Linked DNA regions of Paraglaciecola psychrophila 170. Each later gene encodes a partner of the first gene's protein in a complex. Links are inferred from orthologs where the notes say so. Each region holds a gene or a part of one and is shown on either strand. Other genes may lie near its edges.

The links.
Region 2: the proteins of dsbC (region 1) and C427_RS00625 are in contact, whole or in part, in a crystal structure (PDB 1JZD), measured with the Escherichia coli proteins. The link is inferred for Paraglaciecola psychrophila 170 from one-to-one orthologs.

The regions. Positions count from the first base shown.
Region 1 is NC_020514.1:784,105-794,390, forward strand. What follows is about bases 6,430-9,309. They hold dsbC (bifunctional protein-disulfide isomerase/oxidoreductase DsbC), read left to right. Parts: upstream 6,430-7,443; coding sequence 7,444-8,175; downstream 8,176-9,309. Other genes in these bases: xerD (site-specific tyrosine recombinase XerD), read left to right, coding at 6,430-6,972; recJ (single-stranded-DNA-specific exonuclease RecJ), read left to right, coding at 8,261-9,309. In the rest of the region: C427_RS03465 (ABC transporter substrate-binding protein), read right to left, coding at 1-811; C427_RS03470 (DUF4426 domain-containing protein), read right to left, coding at 933-1,385; C427_RS03475 (YggT family protein), read right to left, coding at 1,372-1,914; proC (pyrroline-5-carboxylate reductase), read right to left, coding at 1,990-2,811; C427_RS03485 (YggS family pyridoxal phosphate-dependent enzyme), read right to left, coding at 2,825-3,508; C427_RS03490 (type IV pilus twitching motility protein PilT), read left to right, coding at 3,538-4,587; C427_RS03495 (PilT/PilU family type 4a pilus ATPase), read left to right, coding at 4,591-5,703; C427_RS03500 (putative signal transducing protein), read left to right, coding at 5,712-6,023; more of xerD, read left to right, coding at 6,058-6,429; more of recJ, read left to right, coding at 9,310-9,979. UniProt on the Escherichia coli protein: Acts as a disulfide isomerase, interacting with incorrectly folded proteins to correct non-native disulfide bonds.
Region 2 is NC_020514.1:127,396-137,693, forward strand. The notes cover bases 4,952-7,843. They hold C427_RS00625 (protein-disulfide reductase DsbD), read left to right. Parts: upstream 4,952-5,464; coding sequence 5,465-7,222; downstream 7,223-7,843. Other genes in these bases: C427_RS00620 (FxsA family protein), read right to left, coding at 4,952-5,037; C427_RS00630 (M23 family metallopeptidase), read left to right, coding at 7,350-7,843. Also shown: C427_RS00590 (hypothetical protein), read right to left, coding at 1-624; C427_RS00595 (hypothetical protein), read right to left, coding at 621-1,400; C427_RS00600 (cupredoxin domain-containing protein), read right to left, coding at 1,390-1,749; C427_RS00605 (ATP-binding protein), read right to left, coding at 1,742-3,067; C427_RS00610 (response regulator), read right to left, coding at 3,070-3,744; C427_RS00615 (hypothetical protein), read right to left, coding at 4,048-4,476; more of C427_RS00620, read right to left, coding at 4,519-4,951; more of C427_RS00630, read left to right, coding at 7,844-8,066; C427_RS26850 (EAL domain-containing protein), read right to left, coding at 8,238-8,630; C427_RS00645 (hypothetical protein), read right to left, coding at 9,482-9,736; upp (uracil phosphoribosyltransferase), read right to left, coding at 9,818-10,298. UniProt on the Escherichia coli protein: Required to facilitate the formation of correct disulfide bonds in some periplasmic proteins and for the assembly of the periplasmic c-type cytochromes.

The DNA.
Region 1 (10,286 bases):
ATTCAGGTACTGAATTCCAGAATCCACTAAAATGTTGCTGACGTTTGAAGTCAATAAGTACCTTAAATAATCGATCTAGATCTATTTTGCTTAAATTGCCAATATCGTTAAGGTTAACTAGGCCTTGAGCTTGAGAGGCTATTGCTAAGTCAAACAAGCCAATGTTAGGTGCATTGACAATACCCACTTTGCCGGAATATTTAGGGTCGAGCAACCAGCCCCAACTTTCGGTTTCATAGGCCTCTCCTTGTTTAACTACATTGGTGTTGTAACTAAAAGAATCAACATTGTGCACATAAGGTAAAAAGCTGATTTTATCCGTGTGCTCAGTGCCTAATGTACCGTTAGGCTCAATATGTAAGATTTTATGCGGTGCATCTCCGGCGCCCAATCTAGCATCTGTGCTGATTTTACCCGTTTTAGATAATGGGTTTATTTCGTCCCAATACCGCAGTCTCTTTTTTTCAATGGGTTGTATGGAGCCACTTGCCCATAGGGGTCTTATGCTATTCGACCATTGTTCGCACAAGTCAAAAGATTGCGGGTTCATTGACGCTTTTTGCAATACAGCGGCGCTCCCACGAGGCTCAAACATTAAATCGATGTCCAAGTCATCCATCGCTTTTTGGCGAAGTTTTTCTTGCAAGGTAACGTGAGTGCCTAGCACCCTGAGTTGAGTTCGTTGTCTGGAAAACACATAAGGGGCTTGGGTTATTGCTGTTACCCCAACTACTGCTTGGCTGATGGATTTTAGAGCTTGTCTACGGCTGATATCCTGTGACGATTGTGTTGGGACGTTACTTATAGCCATATTTAAAATTCACTTAAGAAACACTATAAAATCAACTTTTATCTACAATTAATTTAACAACAAAAATCAAAAGTATATAGGAGCAGTTTCATTGAATACTCTGCATTATAAAAATAGTGCCTTAATCAGCATAAAATTTATGTTGAAATTTTAATGTTTTTTGCTCAAGCCCATCGTTAATGTCGATAGATATCCGGTACTGCTCTAGGTCGCTAAAAGGCAGTACTGCCAAATAATAAATTGCCTTGCCCTCATTGACCTGCTTAAACGTTAGCTTTTTAACTACACCAATTAAGTTTCTAGCGTCACCCGTCAAAATTACTGATTGTGCTGTCTTGTCTTGCCTGTCTAACACTGAGATATTAATAAGAGCATTAAATTTGCTGCGCACTATGCCATATTGTTTGGCTACTTCAGGAGTTAAAAACGTACTGTTTAACGCAATGTAATGCACGTCCCAACTGCCTAGCACTTGTTTTTGTTCTGCGTTGACTTGAGAAGAAAACATCAGTCCTAGTGCTACTGAAAGACTCAATAAATAAAAATATATAACCTTCAAATTAAAAAATTCCAAATAAATCACCTAATAGTTTTTGAATAAACAATAACAGAAAGATCACCACCATTACCGATAAGTCTAATCCACCCATCTCAGGCATTCTTTTACGAATTGGGGCCAGCATTGGTTCAGTGAGTTGGCTTAATACTAATTCCATTGGGTTTCTGCCCTGGCTTACCCAGCTCATAATAGCGCGCAAAATAAGCACATACATCACTAAGGTCAGAATTTCTTTAATGACAATAACAAATGATACAACGACTAAGGACAAGACGTTGAGACTTGTTCCTCCCAACACCATGTTAAGAGTGACGACTTTTAATCCCGCAACCAATAGTGCAAACACCAGGGTTGCGGTATCTAAACGGCCGATCGAAGGTAACACTCTGCGCATAGGGGCCACTATAGGCTGAGTAGCTTTGACTACAAATTGGCTAAATGGATTGTAAAAATCCGCTCTGGCAAATTGTAACCATAGGCGTAATAAAACCACCATTAAATAAATGTTAAAAACAAAATCGATTAAAAACTGAACTGAACTCATATTATGGGTTTTCCTCGGTATCTGTCTGAGCTGTCAAAACTAAAGCATTTGAACAAGCATATTTAATAAAGCAGTCTAGAACTGCTTTGCCATTTCTTCCGCTCGTTTAACTGCTGCTTGCATGGCGTTGGCGACGACTTGTTGTAAGCCTTGTTCCTGAAACGACTCTATAGCCTTTGCAGTTGTTCCACCTTTGGAGGTAACTTGGGTCCGCAGCTCACTTAATTCAAGGTGAGGATGCTGACAGACCATTTCCGCTGCCCCTAGCATCGCTTGCTGAACCATTAACCGCGCCGTTGCATGGTCAAATCCCTGGCGTTCTGCTTCTGTTTGCATGGCTTCTAAAAATAAGTAGAAATAGGCTGGGCTGCTGCCTGCCGCCGCGATCACACCGTCTATCATCGATTCTTTCTCAACCCAAGCAATTTCGCCCACTTGACCCATTAAATCAGCGGCATATTGCTTATCAACTTCATCGATATTAGTGTCTGCAAATAGGCCGGTCATTCCTTTGCCTAACGCGCTTGGAGTATTCGGCATGGTGCGAACAACAGGCAAGGTTCCACCCAGCATTTGCTGAAGTCGAGGGGTAGTAATACCGGCCGCAATGGATACAAAAAGTTTGCCACTTAAATCCTGTTGCTGTGCAAGTTTCTCACATACTTGCTCCATAAGTTGTGGTTTTACTGCAAGCACGACGACATCTGATGCATCTACTGCTTCTTTATTATCTTGGGTGACATTAATGCCAAAATCAGCCTGTAAAGCGGATAGTTTTCCAATGGAAGGATTACTGGCTGTTATCAAGTGCGCTGGGTATGCATTGTTGACTAAACCACTGATAATGCTTCTCGTCATGTTGCCTGCGCCAATAAAGGCTATATTTCTGTGTTGCATGATTGTCCTTCTGTTAATTTCTTGAGCCAAAAATGGCGGTTCCTACTCTAACCATAGTACTACCATTGTTAATAGCATTTTGCGTATCACCTGACATGCCCATAGATAAGGTATCGACAGTTGTGTACTGTTTTTTTAGACTTTCGAATAATACTGACATGTGAGCAAAGCTAGCTGTTTGTTCAGTCACAGACTGATTGGCCTTCGGAATAGTCATTAATCCGCGCAATCTAAGGTTAGGTAGTTCTGTAATGGCTTTGGCAAAGTCATTTAATTCGTTTACGCCTATGCCGGCCTTATTTGCGTCATCGTCAATATTTACTTGAATACACAGGTTTAATATTTTGGGTGGTGCTATTTGATCATTTAGTCTTTGGGCTATTTTTAGCCGGTCGATGGCTTGCACCCAATCGAAGTGTTCGGCTACCAATCGAGTTTTATTCGATTGTAATGGCCCGATGAAATACCACTCAATATCATCGAGTGATTCTAAGGCTTTGATTTTTTCCACACCTTCTTGCACATAGTTTTCACCAAACAAACGTTGTCCTGCTTCATACGCTAGCACGATATCAGATACGGGTTTGGTTTTACTCACCGCTAGTAATTTTACCGTATTTGATGGACGATGTGCGTCTAAGGTAGATTGCTCGATGGTTATTTGTACGCTTTTGAGTCGTTCTGCTATTGTTTCCATATTGCAACATGATATACGGAGAATATTTATTGGATATTACCGAACTTTTAGCCTTTAGTGTTAAAAATAAAGCTTCTGATTTACACCTTTCTGCTGGATTACCGCCAATCATACGTGTTGACGGTGAAATGCGAAAATTAAATATACCTGCACTCAGCCATAAAGAAGTGCATGCCCTGATTTTCGAAATCATGAACGACAAACAGCGTAAGGAATATGAAGAGAATCTCGAAACCGATTTTTCCTTTGAAGTAAAAGATTTATCACGCTTTAGGGTGAATGCTTTTGTGCAAAACCGTGGTGCGGCAGCAGTATTAAGAACTATACCAAGTGAGATCTTAAGTTTAGATGACTTAGGTGCGCCGCAAATATTTAAAGAAATTATCAATCAGCCCACTGGCATTATACTGGTGACTGGCGCTACAGGTTCCGGTAAAAGTACCACTTTGGCAGCCATGGTTGATCACATTAACTCAACTAAACGTGAACATATTCTAACCATTGAAGATCCTATCGAATTTGTCCACGAAAATAAACTTTGTGTGCTCAATCAACGTGAAGTGCATCGAGACACCCACAGCTTCAATAATGCTCTTCGCTCTGCGTTACGTGAAGATCCTGACATAATATTGGTAGGTGAATTACGAGATTTAGAAACGATTCGCTTAGCTATCTCAGCCGCCGAAACCGGACATTTGGTATTTGGGACGTTACACACCAACTCGGCCCCTAAAACTATTGATAGATTAATCGACGTGTTTCCTGCGGCGGAAAAATCCATGATCCGTTCTATGCTGTCTGAATCGTTGCGAGCGGTTATTTCTCAAACCTTATTGAAAAAAGTGGGCGGGGGTAGGGTGGCAGCACACGAAATTATGCTAGGTATTCCGGCTATCCGAAACCTGATCCGCGAAGATAAAGTGCCACAAATGTATTCGGTTATCCAAACGGGTCAATCTCATGGCATGCAAACCATGGATCAATGTTTGCAGAGGTTAGTCGCCCAAGGCCTCATTACGGCTCAAGATGCCGCTGCAAAATCAATTGATAAAAAACCGACTTCTAGTTTTGGGAATTAATGTATGGAACTCACACCTTATTTAGAAGAGATGCAAGGTTTAGGTGCATCAGATTTATTTGTCACTGTTGGCTTCCCAGTTAGTGCTAAAGTAAACGGTCAAATGACACCTATCGGTGGCAGTAATTTAAGCCAAGAAGACGCTTTAGCCCTAGTACATGATGCGATGACCGAAAAACAAAAACTTGAATTTGAAGAAACCAAAGAATGTAACTTTGCTATTGCTAGAGATGAAATAGGGCGTTTTCGTTGCAGTGCTTTTTGGCAGAGAGATATGGCAGGTATGGTTGTAAGGCGTATTGTCACCCAAATACCTCAAGTTTCAGACCTAGGTTTACCCGAAATATTAAAAGATGTGATTATGTCGAAGCGTGGCTTGTTGTTATTTGTCGGTGCCACAGGTACAGGTAAATCAACTTCACTAGCGGCATTGATAGGGCATAGAAATCAACACTCAAAAGGGCATATTCTGACTATAGAAGACCCTATAGAATTTGTACATCAACATGCCAACTGTGTGGTCACTCAGCGAGAAGTGGGTATTGATACTAAGTCTTTCGACGATGCATTGAAAAGTTCATTACGCCAAGCGCCTGATGTGATTATGATTGGTGAAATTCGCTCGATGGAAACCATGGAATATGCCATGTCTTTTGCTGATACTGGGCATTTATGTGTGGCCACATTGCATGCCAATAACGCCAATCAAGCTATAGAGCGTATTATGCATTTGGCACCATCGGATCAACATGAAAAGCTACGCTTTGACTTGAGTTTGAATATGCGAGCCATTATTGCTCAGCAACTGGTTCCCACTCCAGATGGTAAAGGCCGAGTTGCAGCGATTGAAATATTGCTTAACTCTCCATTAGTCACAGATCTTATTCAGCGTAACGAAATTGGTGGTTTGAAAGAAGCGATGAAAAAAGGCAAGGAAATAGGTATGCAGAGTTTTGATATGGCCTTATATGACTTGTACAAAGCTGGCAAAGTTACTCTGGATCATGCTATCCACCATGCTGACTCGCCAAACGATTTGCGCCTTATGATCAAACTGGATTCGAATGAAGGCAATCAACTTGGATCGCTGTCTGATGTTTCTATCGATATGGATTAAAGGCAATTTTGGATAAAGTTTATTCTCATTACGACCGCTTTATGGTTTTTCAAATCAAACAATTACTTGATGAAAAAGGTATTCCTTGTTTTGTGAAAAATGAATTTGCGATAGGTGCCATGGGCGAATTATCGCCTATGGACGTGTTGCCAGAAGTTTGGATCAGCGATCCTCAATGGTTACTCAAGGCCCAGCAGTTTATTGCTGAATTTGAATATCAACCAACAGACTCATCTCCTTGGATATGCAGCAACTGTAAAGAGCAAAATGGCGCTAGCTTTGAACTGTGTTGGCAATGCGGTAAAGATAGTGTTGTATAAGTTAGCCTTTTATTACCCGAGCAATTAAACCTTTATGTCGCTAAATACTTCCGATTCGGCTCAGATAGAAAACTTTGTTGAAGCCATGTGGTTAGAAAAAGGATTAAGTGAAAATACCCTTAGTGCTTATCGTTCTGATTTAACTAAATTTTCACTTTTTCTTGCCAAGCAAAGTGAGACTGACAATCTAGTACAGTTAGTCGACTTTGAACAAGATGTATTAAATCAATATCTTGCTATACGTTATGACGGTGGTTTATCTGGTCGAAGTACGTCACGCTTTCTAAGCAGTTTACGTAGTTTGTGCCAGTTTATGTTACGTCAAAAAATTCGCAGTGACGACCCAGTTAGCCTGCTGCAAAATCCCAAGCTGCCGCAATCACTTCCTAAAACGTTGACCGAGTCACAGGTCATCGACTTACTCAATGCGCCTAAAATCGATGATCCGATTCAACTCCGTGATAAAGCCATGTTAGAGGTGTTGTACGCCACTGGCCTGCGAGTGACCGAGTTAGTCAGTTTACGATTAGACCAACTAAGTCTTCAACAAGGTGTTGTAAGAGTCACAGGTAAAGGCAGTAAAGATAGACTGGTGCCCCTAGGCGAAGAAGCGATTGAATGGGTTTCGACTTTTATAAAACACGGACGGGGTGCGTTACTTAAATCCGAAAGTGACATTATTTTCCCAAGCAAACGTGGGGTGGCCATGACTCGTCAAACCTTTTGGCACCGGATTAAACTTTACAGTCAAATAGCGAATATTCAAACCGACTTATCACCTCACACTTTGCGCCACGCGTTTGCTACACACTTACTTAACCATGGTGCAGACTTGCGTGTGGTTCAAATGTTGTTGGGGCATAGTGACTTATCCACCACGCAAATTTATACACATGTGGCGACGGAGCGATTGCAGAAGTTGGTGGCAGAGCATCATCCACGAGGCTAATCTTTGTTTTATGTGCAAGGCCTGGACGACAATTGAGTTGGGGAGTCTTATATCGATTTTTTGAATCGGAATGAACTTGGACATGGTTAAACAAACTAATATAAATTTTGCAGCAATATCAAAGTCATTGTTAATCTAAACCGCGTTTTTTAACTCAGAGTTTCCAGAGTAAATCTCTACCTAATTAAAGATTAAAAGACTACCTAACTGTTTTACGTCATTCATGTGTTTAAAGCTGATTAGTCTAGTCAACGCTGAAGCGTTTTTAGACGAGTATACGCTCAAAGTTGAGCTTGAAAAAAAGTATTCAGAAATCTGCTGGCTATAGGCAGAAAGCTTAAAAACAGTCGTTACATACATATTTGCCGAACCGTTTGGTTTGATAGACGTATTCCGTTAAACTGGTAATATACTTTGAAATTATTTGGCCTAATTAAGGTCTTATCAATACAGCAATCAGTTGGGCAGATTATGAAAAATTGGACGAAAATTGGCTTGGTACTTATTGGTTTGGTCAGTACTGTTAGTCTCAAAACTTTTGCAGCAGCAGATACACAAAACCTTGATCAGGTAAAAGCTAAACTGCAAGCGGCTCTTGGTATGCAAATAAGTTCTATTGGTGATGCGCCGGTTACCGGCCTATTGCAAGTGATGACAGAGAAAGGGTTGTTTTATACCAGCCAAGATGGCAAGTATTTGTTGCAAGCTCGCATTTATGATATCGAAGAAGGTATGCGTAATGTGACTGAAGAAGCTCTTGGAAGTGTGCGCTTAGGTGGTTTAGCAGAATTTAAAGACGCTGTTATCGAATACAAAGCAGATAAAGAAAAATATGTGGTCAATATATTTACAGATATTACCTGTGGTTATTGCCGTAAGTTGCATAATGAAATGGAGCAATATAACGATCTGGGTATTACTGTTCGCTATCTAGCCTTTCCTCGTGGTGGTATTAATAGTTCTACTTACACCGATATGGTTTCGATTTGGTGCTCGGATAATAAGCAAGAAGCTATGGATAACGCCAAAGCTGGTGGCACAGTAGCCAGTAAAGACTGCAAAACAAAAGTCGCTGAGCAATATGCTTTTGGCCAAAAAATTGGGGTAAACGGCACACCTAATATCATTATGCCTGATGGCTCTGTTATTCCGGGTTATCAACCACCTAAACAGCTTGAAGAAGCGTTAAAAGCCATTCTTTAATTTTTTAAATTACACTATTCTTAAGCTTGTATTTTTCTAATACAGGCTTTTTTGTTTTTCACTTCTCCAATGGGTAAATATTTAAGTGCAAATCAGCCGTAGACCCAAAATGAATAGCCAACATCTTCCTGAGTTGTTGCATCCACGATTAAAACAAATTTATGCTGATAGAGGTGTCGAGGACGCGGCGCAACTCAATCGTAGTGCTCAAGCACTATTACATTACGACCAATTACAAGGTGTTGAGAAAGCCGTTCATTTGTTGTCTCAAGCGATAGCAACCAATAAAAAGATAATAATTGTGGGTGACTTTGATGCCGATGGTGCCACAAGCACAGCATTGAGTATGATGTCTTTGCGCATGATGGGATCGACTAACCATGATTATTTAGTCCCTAACAGGTTCAATTTTGGTTATGGCTTAAGTCCAGAAATAGTAGAAGTTGCGGCGCAACAACAAGCAGAAGTCATCATGACAGTCGACAATGGCATTGCGTGTTTTGCTGGTGTTGAAAAAGCTAAATCTTTGGGTATAACTGTGATTGTAACAGACCACCATTTAGCCGCTGAATCATTACCGATTGCGGATGCAATAGTCAATCCCAACCAACCAGGTTGTGGGTTTTTGTCTAAAAATTTAGCCGGGGTAGGTGTAGCATTTTATTTGATGTTAGCCCTTCGAGCAGAGCTGAAATCCAATGGATGGCTTGAGCAGCAGGGTTTACCTGTGCCCAACTTAGCCTCATTACTAGATTTGGTGGCACTTGGCACCGTAGCTGATGTTGTGCCATTAGACGATAACAATAGAATATTGGTGCACCAAGGTTTACAGCGTATACGTAGCGACAAATGTCGGCCGGGTATACAGGCGATAATTGAAGTGGCAAGTAAAGAAAAAAGTCGTTTAGTAGCCTCTGATTTAGGTTTTGTTGTCGGACCACGTCTCAATGCTGCCGGGCGGTTAGATGATATGTCGTTGGGTATTGAATGTTTGATGACTGATGATCCCGCACGTGCAAGGCAAATAGCCGTACAGCTGGATAGTTTAAACCGTGAGAGGCGTGAAATAGAAGGGTCGATGCAGCAAGAAGCGGTAAAAGCTTTGGAGGGGTTGAACCTTGAAGCAAGTACTTTACCTTTCGGTTTAGTGTTGTACCAAGCTGATTATCATCAAGGTGTGATTGGTATTTTGGCCGGCCGTATTAAAGATAAATATTATCGTCCAACTATCGCTTTTGCGCATCAGGATGACGACACTCTTAAAGGTTCTGCTCGTTCTATTCCAGGGTTACATATTCGTGATTTACTCGAAGAGATAAACAGCCGATATCCAGATATTATTGGCAAGTTTGGAGGCCATGCTATGGCAGCCGGACTCAGTTTACCATTAAAAAATCTATCTGCTTTTGAGCAAGTTTTTCATCAGATAGCGGAAGAAAATCTTAAAGATAAACCACTAGCAGGTGAATTGATTTCTGATGGTGAGTTACAGACCGAAGACTTTACGTTAGCTTTTGCTCAATGTTTAAAGGACGCTGGGCCTTGGGGGCAGGGATTTCCAGAGCCACTGTTTGATGGTGAATTCCAATTAATGGAACAACGCTTAGTGGGCAGTAAACACCTAAAAATGATGGTTAAACATGAAAGTGGTGTGTTAATCGATGCTATTGCTTTTAATGTCGATTTGGATTTGTGGCCTAATGCACAATGCAGCCATGTGAATCTTGCTTATAAGTTAGATATCAACGAGTTTCGTGGCCGAACTAGCTTGCAATTAATGGTCGAGGGCGTGAGCGCTTTGTAGCATTATTAACGTCAATATACATTCTTAGACTGTTAACTAGCTTTTTAAATGGCCTGGGGCAGATAGAAAAAGCAAAAAGTTGTTCAACACCTAAGACAAAGAGGACAAAGAGGACAATGAGAATAAATAGAATTATGGATTCGGTACAACTTGAATATTCTTAACCATTGTTTGAGCTTTTACTGTGCTCAACACTTGGTGCTCCTTGGTTATCTATGTGGCTCGACATCTTTTGCTGTTATCTGTTTATATACTCAAGACCATCGTAACTAAATATCATTGGCAAATGAACGCATCCTCATTAACT
Region 2 (10,298 bases), 660 kb from region 1 along the record:
TAGTTGTTTTTGCCCTTGGTATCGATGTACACCCATAAAACCGGGGCCTATACCAATAAAATCCTCACCAGTATAGATTTCTATAGAAGGTTGTAAGGCCGGTAAATACCGATAGCGATACTTAAGTCTAAATTCCGTTTCAAATTCATCTTGAATGTTTTGACCCCATTCATAAACGAGCAACGCGTTGATGGTTAAACTGGTTTGAGTAAATTCTTTTTCGAATAACAAGCCGCTGGTAAATTCGTAGATATCTTCTTTATGTTGTTTTTCAAGCTCAAATAACATACCCCAATCTGCCCATAGTTCTCCCTGGTCGGTTAACATCCAGCGAACCTCAAGTTCATAAGCTTGTAGACCAAAGTCTCCGATGTCGTCTCTTTCCCCAACTATGTAACCTTCAATCGTCACGTATTCTGAAACGGCATGCCCGTAAGCAAAACGTTGCGCCAACACATTGCCGTCATCGTTTTGTCTAGAAGTAAAACGCCACTCTAATTCCCGCTCATTAGCTAAGACATAAGGATGATAAACTTTGTCAACTTGAATGCCGTCAGCCCGACTTATTGATATCGAAAATAGACAGTACAAAAGCGCAATAGATATGCGGAAAATGGTTTTCATTGTTTGTGACCTGAGTGGGAAGCTGAATATAGCTTGAGGGAATAGAAAATAGCCAATGGGATCAATAAGGCGAGCACATATACAATCACTTGAGCAACAGAGGGTGATGCCTGATAGCCAAACAACACGTTAAATAGATGACCTAATTCAAATTCATTACTAACTAAGTGCTGACTACTCCATGCTGTTGCTGAAGCATCAATAACGTCGACCTGAACCAGTAAAGATAAAGCGTTGACGAGTTGGCCAGTAACGTAAATATGAATTAATAACCATGTTGCCCAAGTGCCTAGACGCTGTTTTAACCATTGTGCAGTCAGATACAATAATATGGCTAAGCTGAAACAAATACCTAGACCCAAAAATGTACCGAGCAACATAGATTGCATTGCATTACTTTGGTTTAAATAACCATCGAAGTACAAAATAAAGTTACTGCCTTTAGACACTAAGATTAAACTTACCATTGAGCCTGAGACCCAATATAAATAATGCTTTTTTGAAGGTTGCTTTCGGTTTAATCCATAGCCCAAAATCAGGGTTAACAAGTAGACAAATACCTGATACAAACATAATGATAATTCAATGCCTTTACCATCAAACCATTGACCGATGACATGGATTTGATTGATGTAGATTAGGCTCAAAAGGGCACCTGCTGCAATACTCAACAATAGCCATAACTTAGTCGCTGGCAGATGAACATATAGATACACAACCAACACAAATATCGGCAATGCATCCCGTAAAAATAAAATAACCGTATTAATTAGCATCTGCAGCCTTTTGCTTTTGATGTTCAACGATCACACTACCCCTTGCGGTATTAGGGTTATACTCCCCAAAAAAATCGTATTCGCCAGGCTGCAGTGGGCCAATAAATATGGTTGCTTTATTATTGGCAAAAATGACTTTATCTCTATTGAGTGAAAAGCTATCAAATTCCTCTGGTGTATTATCTTGGTTATAGATTATGAGTTTGACTTTTTGATTTGCTGGGATGGTAATCTGTGATGGGAAAAATAGGTGATCCTTGAGCTGGACATGATACTCCTCAACAGCCGCCAACAGTGACTGACAAAATAAGCCAAAGCATAGTGTTAAAGCGCCTATAACTTTATTCACTGGATTGCCCTTGTAATAATATCAGCTCTACTGATAAGCCTGATAATTGCTCAGAACGGCTTAGTTTTAATGCAGCATTATGCAGTTCGGCAATATGCTTAGAAATGGCTAAACCTAAACCACACCCTGGGGTGTTGCTGTCATGACGGTCACCGCCAATTCTGTAAAAACGCTCAAATACTCTTTTATACTCTGATTCATCAATTCCTGGACCTGAATCTTCTACTTGTATAATCACTCGCTGCTCCAGACTTTTCAATGTCACCCTAATTAGGGTCTCTTCAGGTGAGTATTTACTCGCATTGGAGATCAAATTTTGTAGCAATATACCTAGAGAAAACTCATCACCTAAAATGCTTGCACTTTGACCAACTAGTTCTATTTCTTGTCTTTTTGCTTCAATTTGTGGGAATAAACTGGCTATAACATTTTGGCAGAGTGAAGCAGTATTTATTTGTTTAAATTGACCTTGGTATTGTTCAGGATTGGTTCGGTTGAGCAGTAAAATTTGTTCTACTACATGGCTCATTCGCTCAATACCTTCTTGCAGGTATTGCATATTGGCGTTTGAAGTACTGTTATTGTTTAGCGCTAACTTTAGGTTGTGGGCATTGATTTTTAAGACGCTCAATGGGGTGCGTAATTCATGGGCTGCGTCTGAGGCAAAGCGTTTTTCTCGTGAAAAGGCTGCGTTTAGTCGTTCAAATAATTGATTCAAGGTTTCTAATACTGGGCTGAGTTCGTTTTGCTGATTCTGCTGGGTAATGGGACTAAGGTCATCGGCTTTTTTGGCGCGCAAGTTGTCAGATAGAAGCCTCAATGGCCGCAAACCCGTGCTGACCAACAAAAATATAATAATGGCTAGCAACGGAATACACAAAATCAGCGGTGTAACCGCAGCCAAGATCATTTTTTCTGCTAGTTCAAAGCGCCGGTTTAAGGGTTGTGCAACAAACACCCATTTATTGTCCGATTCAAAAAAATGTGCATAAGTGCGCCAACGTTGAGCTAAAAAATTATGCTCAGCAAATCCATTTTTAAAATTACTCATTGCCGCTTTAAGTTCTGGATGAGAACTAACTATTAATTGGTTATGTTGCCATATTTGGTATATAAAAGCAGCGTCAGGTTGTGGCGCTAATGACTGAGTGCTCAAGTCGGTAATATTCACCAGCACATAGGTCAAAGAGCGTAATTCATTATCAAATACGCTGGTTGCTTTCGCCATACTGCCGCGGTAACCCTGGATGGCAGCCGCGAAGGTGACTAATGTAATCACAGATAATAAAATCAGTGTTAGATAGCGACGAATAGACAAATTTATGACTCTATACGAGGGCTAGTTTTAACACTGTAACCTACACCGCGGATTGTTTTGATAAAGGCTTCGGGGAGTTTTTTACGGAGGTGGTGAACATGTACCTCAACTGCATTACTCGCTACCTCTTCACCCCACTCGTACAATTTAGACTCAAGTTGTTCTCTGGATTGAATACGACCAGCTTGTTCTAACAGCACCTTTAATAGCATAAATTCTTTGCGAGATAATTCAACCACCTGACCAGCAACACTTAACTGATGAGAAGCGCAGTCTAGACATACCTCACCAATAGTAATAGTAGAAGTAGTGGCGGTACCCAACCTTCTCTCAATCACTCGTAAACGTGCAATAAGTTCGTTTACATCAAAAGGTTTACTTAGATAATCATCTGCACCTTGGTCTAGTCCTTTAATTTTGTCCTCGATGGAGTCTCTTGCTGTGAGTACCAGAACAGGGATATTGACCTTCATTTGCCTGATGTTTTTAAGCAGCGTTAGACCGTCCATATCTGGCAAACCTAAGTCCAATATTAACATGTCACATTCATTGGTTTTTATGGTCAACATGGCTGACTTAGCGTTAGTGACATGATTGGCGGTAAACCCCTCGGAACGAAGTGACTGGTGCAGGCCTCTGGCTAATTGCATATCATCTTCGACTAACAAAATTCGCATTTTAATAACTCTATGTAAAGTCCCACTACACTATGCCGCTAAGGTAGTCGAAAGTGATCTAGTTTGAAAGGTCAAGGTGGTTTAGGTAGCTGTATTTATTGTGTACTTTTGCTAACATTTGATCTGCAAGTTGTTTTTTATGTTAACTCCAATCTTGGTTGTAACGTTCGGTTGGGTTGTGTAGTTTAATCGCCTTTAAAGTGGCTTCAAAGAACGTTTATGCTTGAGTATAGTTTTCTTGGTCAAACCAATAGTCAGCGTAGCGAAAATTGCGGCTATGCTTCATGGGTTGATGTTTACGGCTCAGTTAAGCCGATGCCTGGCCATTTTGTCGCTACCAAAAGAAAATGGCCAGCCTGGGGTGCGGTGATAAAGCCAACTTAACTCGGCGTAAGCCACACCATAAAAAATATAAGTGTCTATAGATAAGGTTTTCTGCAACATATCTTTAGCCTGTTTTACTAACCTCAATCCACCAAAACCACTCTCTACATTTGCTTGTTGAGATTTGGTCATACCCTGCAAGGCCCAGCAATCCGCAGGTAGAGGGTATTGTTTAGTAAGTGTTTCAGCTTTCTTGGCTAGTGCAGTGAGTTCGGAGAGTTGTTGGTCTTCATGCACTTGCAGTAGCAACCATTTTTGATAAAGTGCTGATACTGAATATTCTTGGTTATCAAACCCCTGAGCTGGTGAGCAAACAAACAGAATGAAAACCAAGAAACGCCAAAGCATTAGTATTTACCTGCAAAGATTATTGAAAACGTAGTGCCTAGATTAGTCTGGCTTTCTTAAGTCATCCTTAATAGCTGGGTTGACGGGTGATTTATTTTTGTGTTCAAACTCACCTTCGATAATATCTTCAGATTGATCGGTTGAATGAGGTTGCTGCTGGTGAGGTTGCTGTTGCGAAAAATTACCATTAAAAGAGGGATTGATCATCCGGATGGATAATCTTTTCACCAACCCTTTGGCTATAAGCGGGCGAGTCATCGGTAAACTCAATAAAAAACCAATGCCATCAGTGACAAAACCGGGGGTGACTAATAACACACCTGCAATTACTAACAATAAACCTTCAGCCATTTCTTGACCAGGCATAGTGCCAGCCTGCATTTTTTGTTGTGCTTGCATCAGGGTGCTAATCCCTTGTTGCCTAACTAAATGTGCACCAGCAAAGGCGGTTAAAATAACGATAGCTACGGTGTACCAACCACCTATTTGTTCACCCACGTTGATCAATATGGCTATTTCGACAATAGGTAAAATTGCGAATAATAAAAATAGTTTAAACAAAGATGCCTCGTTATTTGAGCTTTACGTAACAAGCTTTACGTATACTCTCTATGTTAATGTGTTGGTAATGATATTGGGACTGAATAACAAAACTCCAGCATATATACCATCATATTGTTACAGAGTGTTGTTTGGATTGTCTAACGAGTTTAGTGCCCAAGAGCTTTTTATCTTTTAAGTTTATCTTATTTAGCAAAGTAGTGAAATTTGACTCTTAAAGATTGGGTCTCTAAACAAAGTAATGTGTCGTGAATATGCAGTCTTAATATTTTGTTAAGGTTTGTGCTTTAATATTATTTAATAATCCCCGTTGGTCCATTGGTATAATGAACATAGTGCCAAGTTACCTTTTATATAAGAAGTGTTGTCGATGAAGTTCAGTATTAGATATTATGTTTTACTACTTAGTTTTTGTTTTTTTTCATCTGTGGTTACGGCGCAAACATCCGATCCTTTAAGTGATCTGTTTGCTGACGAACCAGAATTTTTACAAGTAGATGAAGCGTTTCAATTCGATTTCGCCCAGCAAGGCGATCAGCTCACCCTAAGCTGGAAAATAGCTGATGGTTATTATCTGTATAAAAAGCAGTTTAAAACAGTTGTTAAGCAAGCTGAGTTGGGTATGCCCGTTTTTCCAGTGGCCGAACAAATTGAAGATGAGTTTTATGGATTATCTGACGTATTTCGTAACCAACTAGATATAACTTACCCCATAGTATCCTCAGTGCAAGATGGCATAGTTAAAATTCGTTATCAGGGTTGTGCTGACGCTGGTTTGTGTTATCCACCTACTACTAGAGAAGTGTATCTGAATCAGGTCGGAAATGTTTCTGAAGCGGAGTCTAACCAATTATCAAAAGATTCAGCAATTGAATCAAATACTCAAGCACCCATTTCAGAGCAATTTGAGTTAGCCAGTCTGTTGTCTAGTGAACAGAGTTTATTTATCACCCTGCTGTTATTTTTAGGCTTAGGTATTGGTTTAGCATTTACACCTTGTGTATTTCCTATGTATCCAATTTTGTCTGGTATTGTGATTGGTCAAGGTAAAACTATTAGCACGTCCCGAGCGTTTACTTTGTCATTTGTATATGTACAAGGTATGGCTATCACTTACTCGTTGTTGGGATTGATTGTTGCTTCTGCAGGTGTGCAATTTCAGGCTGGTTTACAACATCCGGCTATTTTAATTGCGCTAATTGTCATATTTGTGTTGTTAGCAGTCGTGATGTTTGGTGCCTATGAGTTGCAATTGCCTTCTTCATGGCAAGAAAAGCTCAACGCCATGAGCAATAAACAAACCAGTGGAAGTTACTTTGGGGTGTTGGCGATGGGGGCGATTTCTGGTTTAGTGGCTTCTCCGTGCACCACTGCGCCGCTGACCGGGATTTTGTTATTTATCGCCCAAAGTGGTGATTTAGTGCTGGGGTTCAGTGCATTGTATGTATTGAGTTTAGGTATGGGTATTCCGTTGATTTTATTCGGCATTACGGGTGGTAAATTGTTACCCAAGGCAGGTAACTGGATGAACGTTGTTAAAGTCACGTTTGGTTTTATGATGCTGGCAGTTGCCATTATGTTTGTAGAACGTTTAGTTTCACATGTTGCTACCGACATCGCTTGGACATTGCTTGGCTTAACTACTTTCACATATTTCTTTGTGATGAATCAAAACAGCCCAACAAATTTTTATAAAGGCCTTCGTGCATTTTTGATCTTCATTGGCCTGTTTTTTTCAGCCGGTTATGGTTATCAAACATTCAATGGGTTCGGCCACAGCGATACTCAAGCTCAATCAAATAATACCCCTGTCGCGCATCAAGAATTTCTGAGCGTAAGCAGTATCGAAAGCTTCAATCTAGCACTAGCCGAGGCCAATGCTAATGGGCAAACAGTAATGTTAGACCTTTACGCAGATTGGTGTGTAGCGTGTAAAGAGTTTGAAAAATATACATTCCCCGATAGTCAGGTCGTGGCAGCGTTGAGCGATTCCGTTCTAATGCAGATTGATTTAACTGATAACACTGATAACAATATTGCATTCCAAGAGAAGTTTTCAGTGTTAGGTTTACCGACTATCTTATTTTTTGATACTCAAGGACAAGAGATAAGTACGGCTAGAGTGACAGGTTTTATGCGTGCCGCACCTTTTGCTGAGCATGTGAATAACCTTTTTGCTAAGTAACTGTGTCTTGTACTATCACTCGGTTTTTATAACTAAATTTTTTACTACTTTTTCCTTAACTTTTTTTACAGCCATATTCAGTATGTTGGTTACCTGTAGTTCTTTTGCGAACTCAGGTAATTACTGCATGGATGATTGGGCATGTGTAGAGAAAATAGAGAACAACAAGCAGGTCGGTTATTGGCTTTACAATAAAAAACCTTTTGTGGTGACTGTCACCTTAGAAGTGGACACCAATAACTTAAAAACGTCTGCCACAAACCAGCGCCAACATATTGTTAACCAAGTGCTTCAAGGGTATCAGCGAGTTAAAGTGCTTGAGTTGCAGCCCATCAACATTAGACGAAAAATTTGGTATGACGAATCTTTTTATTGGGCACCAGGCAATATGCTGGCGAAACATCAAGGGGATACTGTTTATCAAAACCCATATGCTCAAGGTGATTATTTCCCTATAGTACAAGGCTTTGGCGGTGGATATAGCCACAGTGGGCCATCAAGGTATGCGGTTGATTTTGCTATGCCTATTGGTACTGCTATACATGCAGCTAGGGCAGGGGTTGTGATTGACTTAATTGAGCATCATACACGGGGAGGTGCTAGTCGAAAATACGCTAAATATGCTAATTACGTAGTGATTTTGCATGATGATGACACCACAGGTGAGTATTACCATCTGAGAAAAAATGGCGTTACGGTTGCACAAGGTGTGCGCGTTATTGCAGGTCAAAAAATAGGTTACTCGGGTAATACGGGGTTCTCTTCTTTGCCGCACTTACACTTTGCGGTATATCAAGCAATGCCTTTTGGAAAGTATCAATCACTGCCTTTTGTGTTTGAATAAAGACTGGGTCTTATCTCTATTCCTAGTTTAAGTTATCTACCGTGTCTTTTCTAATAGTGCGAGAATATCGATTGCCGGAACCGGTTTAGAAAAGTAATAACCTTGTAGATGCTGACATTTATTCTTTTTGAAAAACTCTACCTGCTCAAGGGTTTCAATACCCTCTGCCACTCAACTCATTTTTAATTGTTTAGCCATGCTTAGCGTTGTGAGGATAATGGCCTCATTATTTTGGTTTTTTCCGATGTCATCAACAAAACTTTTATCTACCTTGATGATGTTTATTGGGAATTCTTTAAGATACTTCAGAGATGAAAACCCAGTACCAAAATCATCTAACGCAATTAAAAAGCCTTTCTGCTGTATTTGGGTCATGTACGTCAGTGCTTTATCGTAATCGCGCATCAAGGCACTTTCGGTAATTTCAAAACGTATGGCTGTAACTGGTATATTATTTTGCTCCAAAAGCAGAATAATCTTATCAATTGAAGATTGGTTGTCGAAATGTTTAGCCGACAGGTTTACTGATATATACCCAGCAAAAAACATTCTGGCGCATTTCATTCAGTACTGGCATCGCTCGTTCAAACGCATCTAATGTCATATGCTCTATTAAACCAAGCTCCTCTGAAACAGGAATAAATATATCTGGAGTTATCATGCCGCTTCGAGTCGGCCAGCGCATCAGGATGAAGTGGTCTAATTGATTCGGACACTCTAGTTAAGAGATAATACTCAAAACTGGAGTGGACTATGAATGCACGTAAGAAATATTCAAAAGAATTTAAATTGGATGCCATCGCATAGGTGGTAGAGCAAAAATACAAAGCAAGAACGGGTGCATTGGCGTAATTACTCTACACGATTTAGCGCCCAACAAGACATCTTGAATTACATGACCATGTGGTACAACAGCCATAGACTTCATTCGTACTTGGATTACCAAAGTCCTAATAACTTTGAACAACAAAACAATGAATTACAAAAAGTAGCTTAACTGAGGTAGTCGTATTAGGTTGACCAGGTCAGAATGCCTTGTGACAATAAATGGGTTCTAACATTACTACCATTATTAAGCATTTTATCTGGTAACAAATATTCAACAGAAAGCTTATTAGTAACATATGAATAGGAATAAACACCCTCATCCATTGAGAATAATATGTTTCCCAGTTCGTCCTCGCTAACGTAACTGGCTTTTTGTGTTAATTGGTTATCCCGCTTTAACTTTAAATTGATAATATTTTTGGTTGTATTTTTCGTGAGGTTATATTGGTGAACGCCTTTGACAGAGTCACTGACCCAAAGGTTTCTTTTTGAGTCCTGAAACAAATAATTTATAGGGGCAGCATTGAATTCGTTGTTTGGACCAAGGACTTGCTGGTTTTGATAGCCATCAAATCAGCGGTACCCAGTCACAAAAAACCTTCATCATCTAATAACAGAGAATTGATAGTATTCTGAGATAAACCATTATCTGTGGATAAACGAGAAAATGTTGGGTCCTGGATCAACGGCTCACCTTGACTCGCAGTTGAGACAAGCAACAATAAAAAATTGATTAAAAAATAATATCTCGTTGGCCTAAAGTAGGCTCTATTCATCATTTCTGCAGGTACATATTTATCCACGTTCAAATAATAAAAAGTAAATGACATCAATTTATACACTAATAAACCTCACGTCTCACAATGCATGATTTAATAAAATGGCTCTTATTAAATCATAAGTGACACTCAATACTTTTAGGCTTATCGGGTACCAAAAATTTTATCACCAGCATCCCCAAGCCCTGGCAATATGTAACCCTGTTCATTCAGTCTTTCATCGATTGCTGCGGTATAAATGTCGACATCAGGATGTGCAGCTTGAACTGCCTCTAAACCCTCTGGAGCCGCGACTAAAAATAGCCCCATAATATGTTTACAGCCTTTTTGCTTGAGTAAATCTACGGTGGCAATAAGAGTGCCACCAGTAGCTAACATCGGATCTACAATTAATGCGGTGCGTTCTGCGGCGTCTTTTACGACTTTATCGAAATAGGCAACAGGTTGTAGCGTTTCTTCATCACGATACAAACCTACCACACTAATTTTAGCATTAGGGATTAGCCTTAAAACACCATCCAACATACCTAAACCGGCACGTAAAATAGGAACGACTGTTATTTTTTTGCCCTTTATTTTTTGTATGTTTATTTTTTTCCCATTCCAATCTGTGGTTTCAACCACC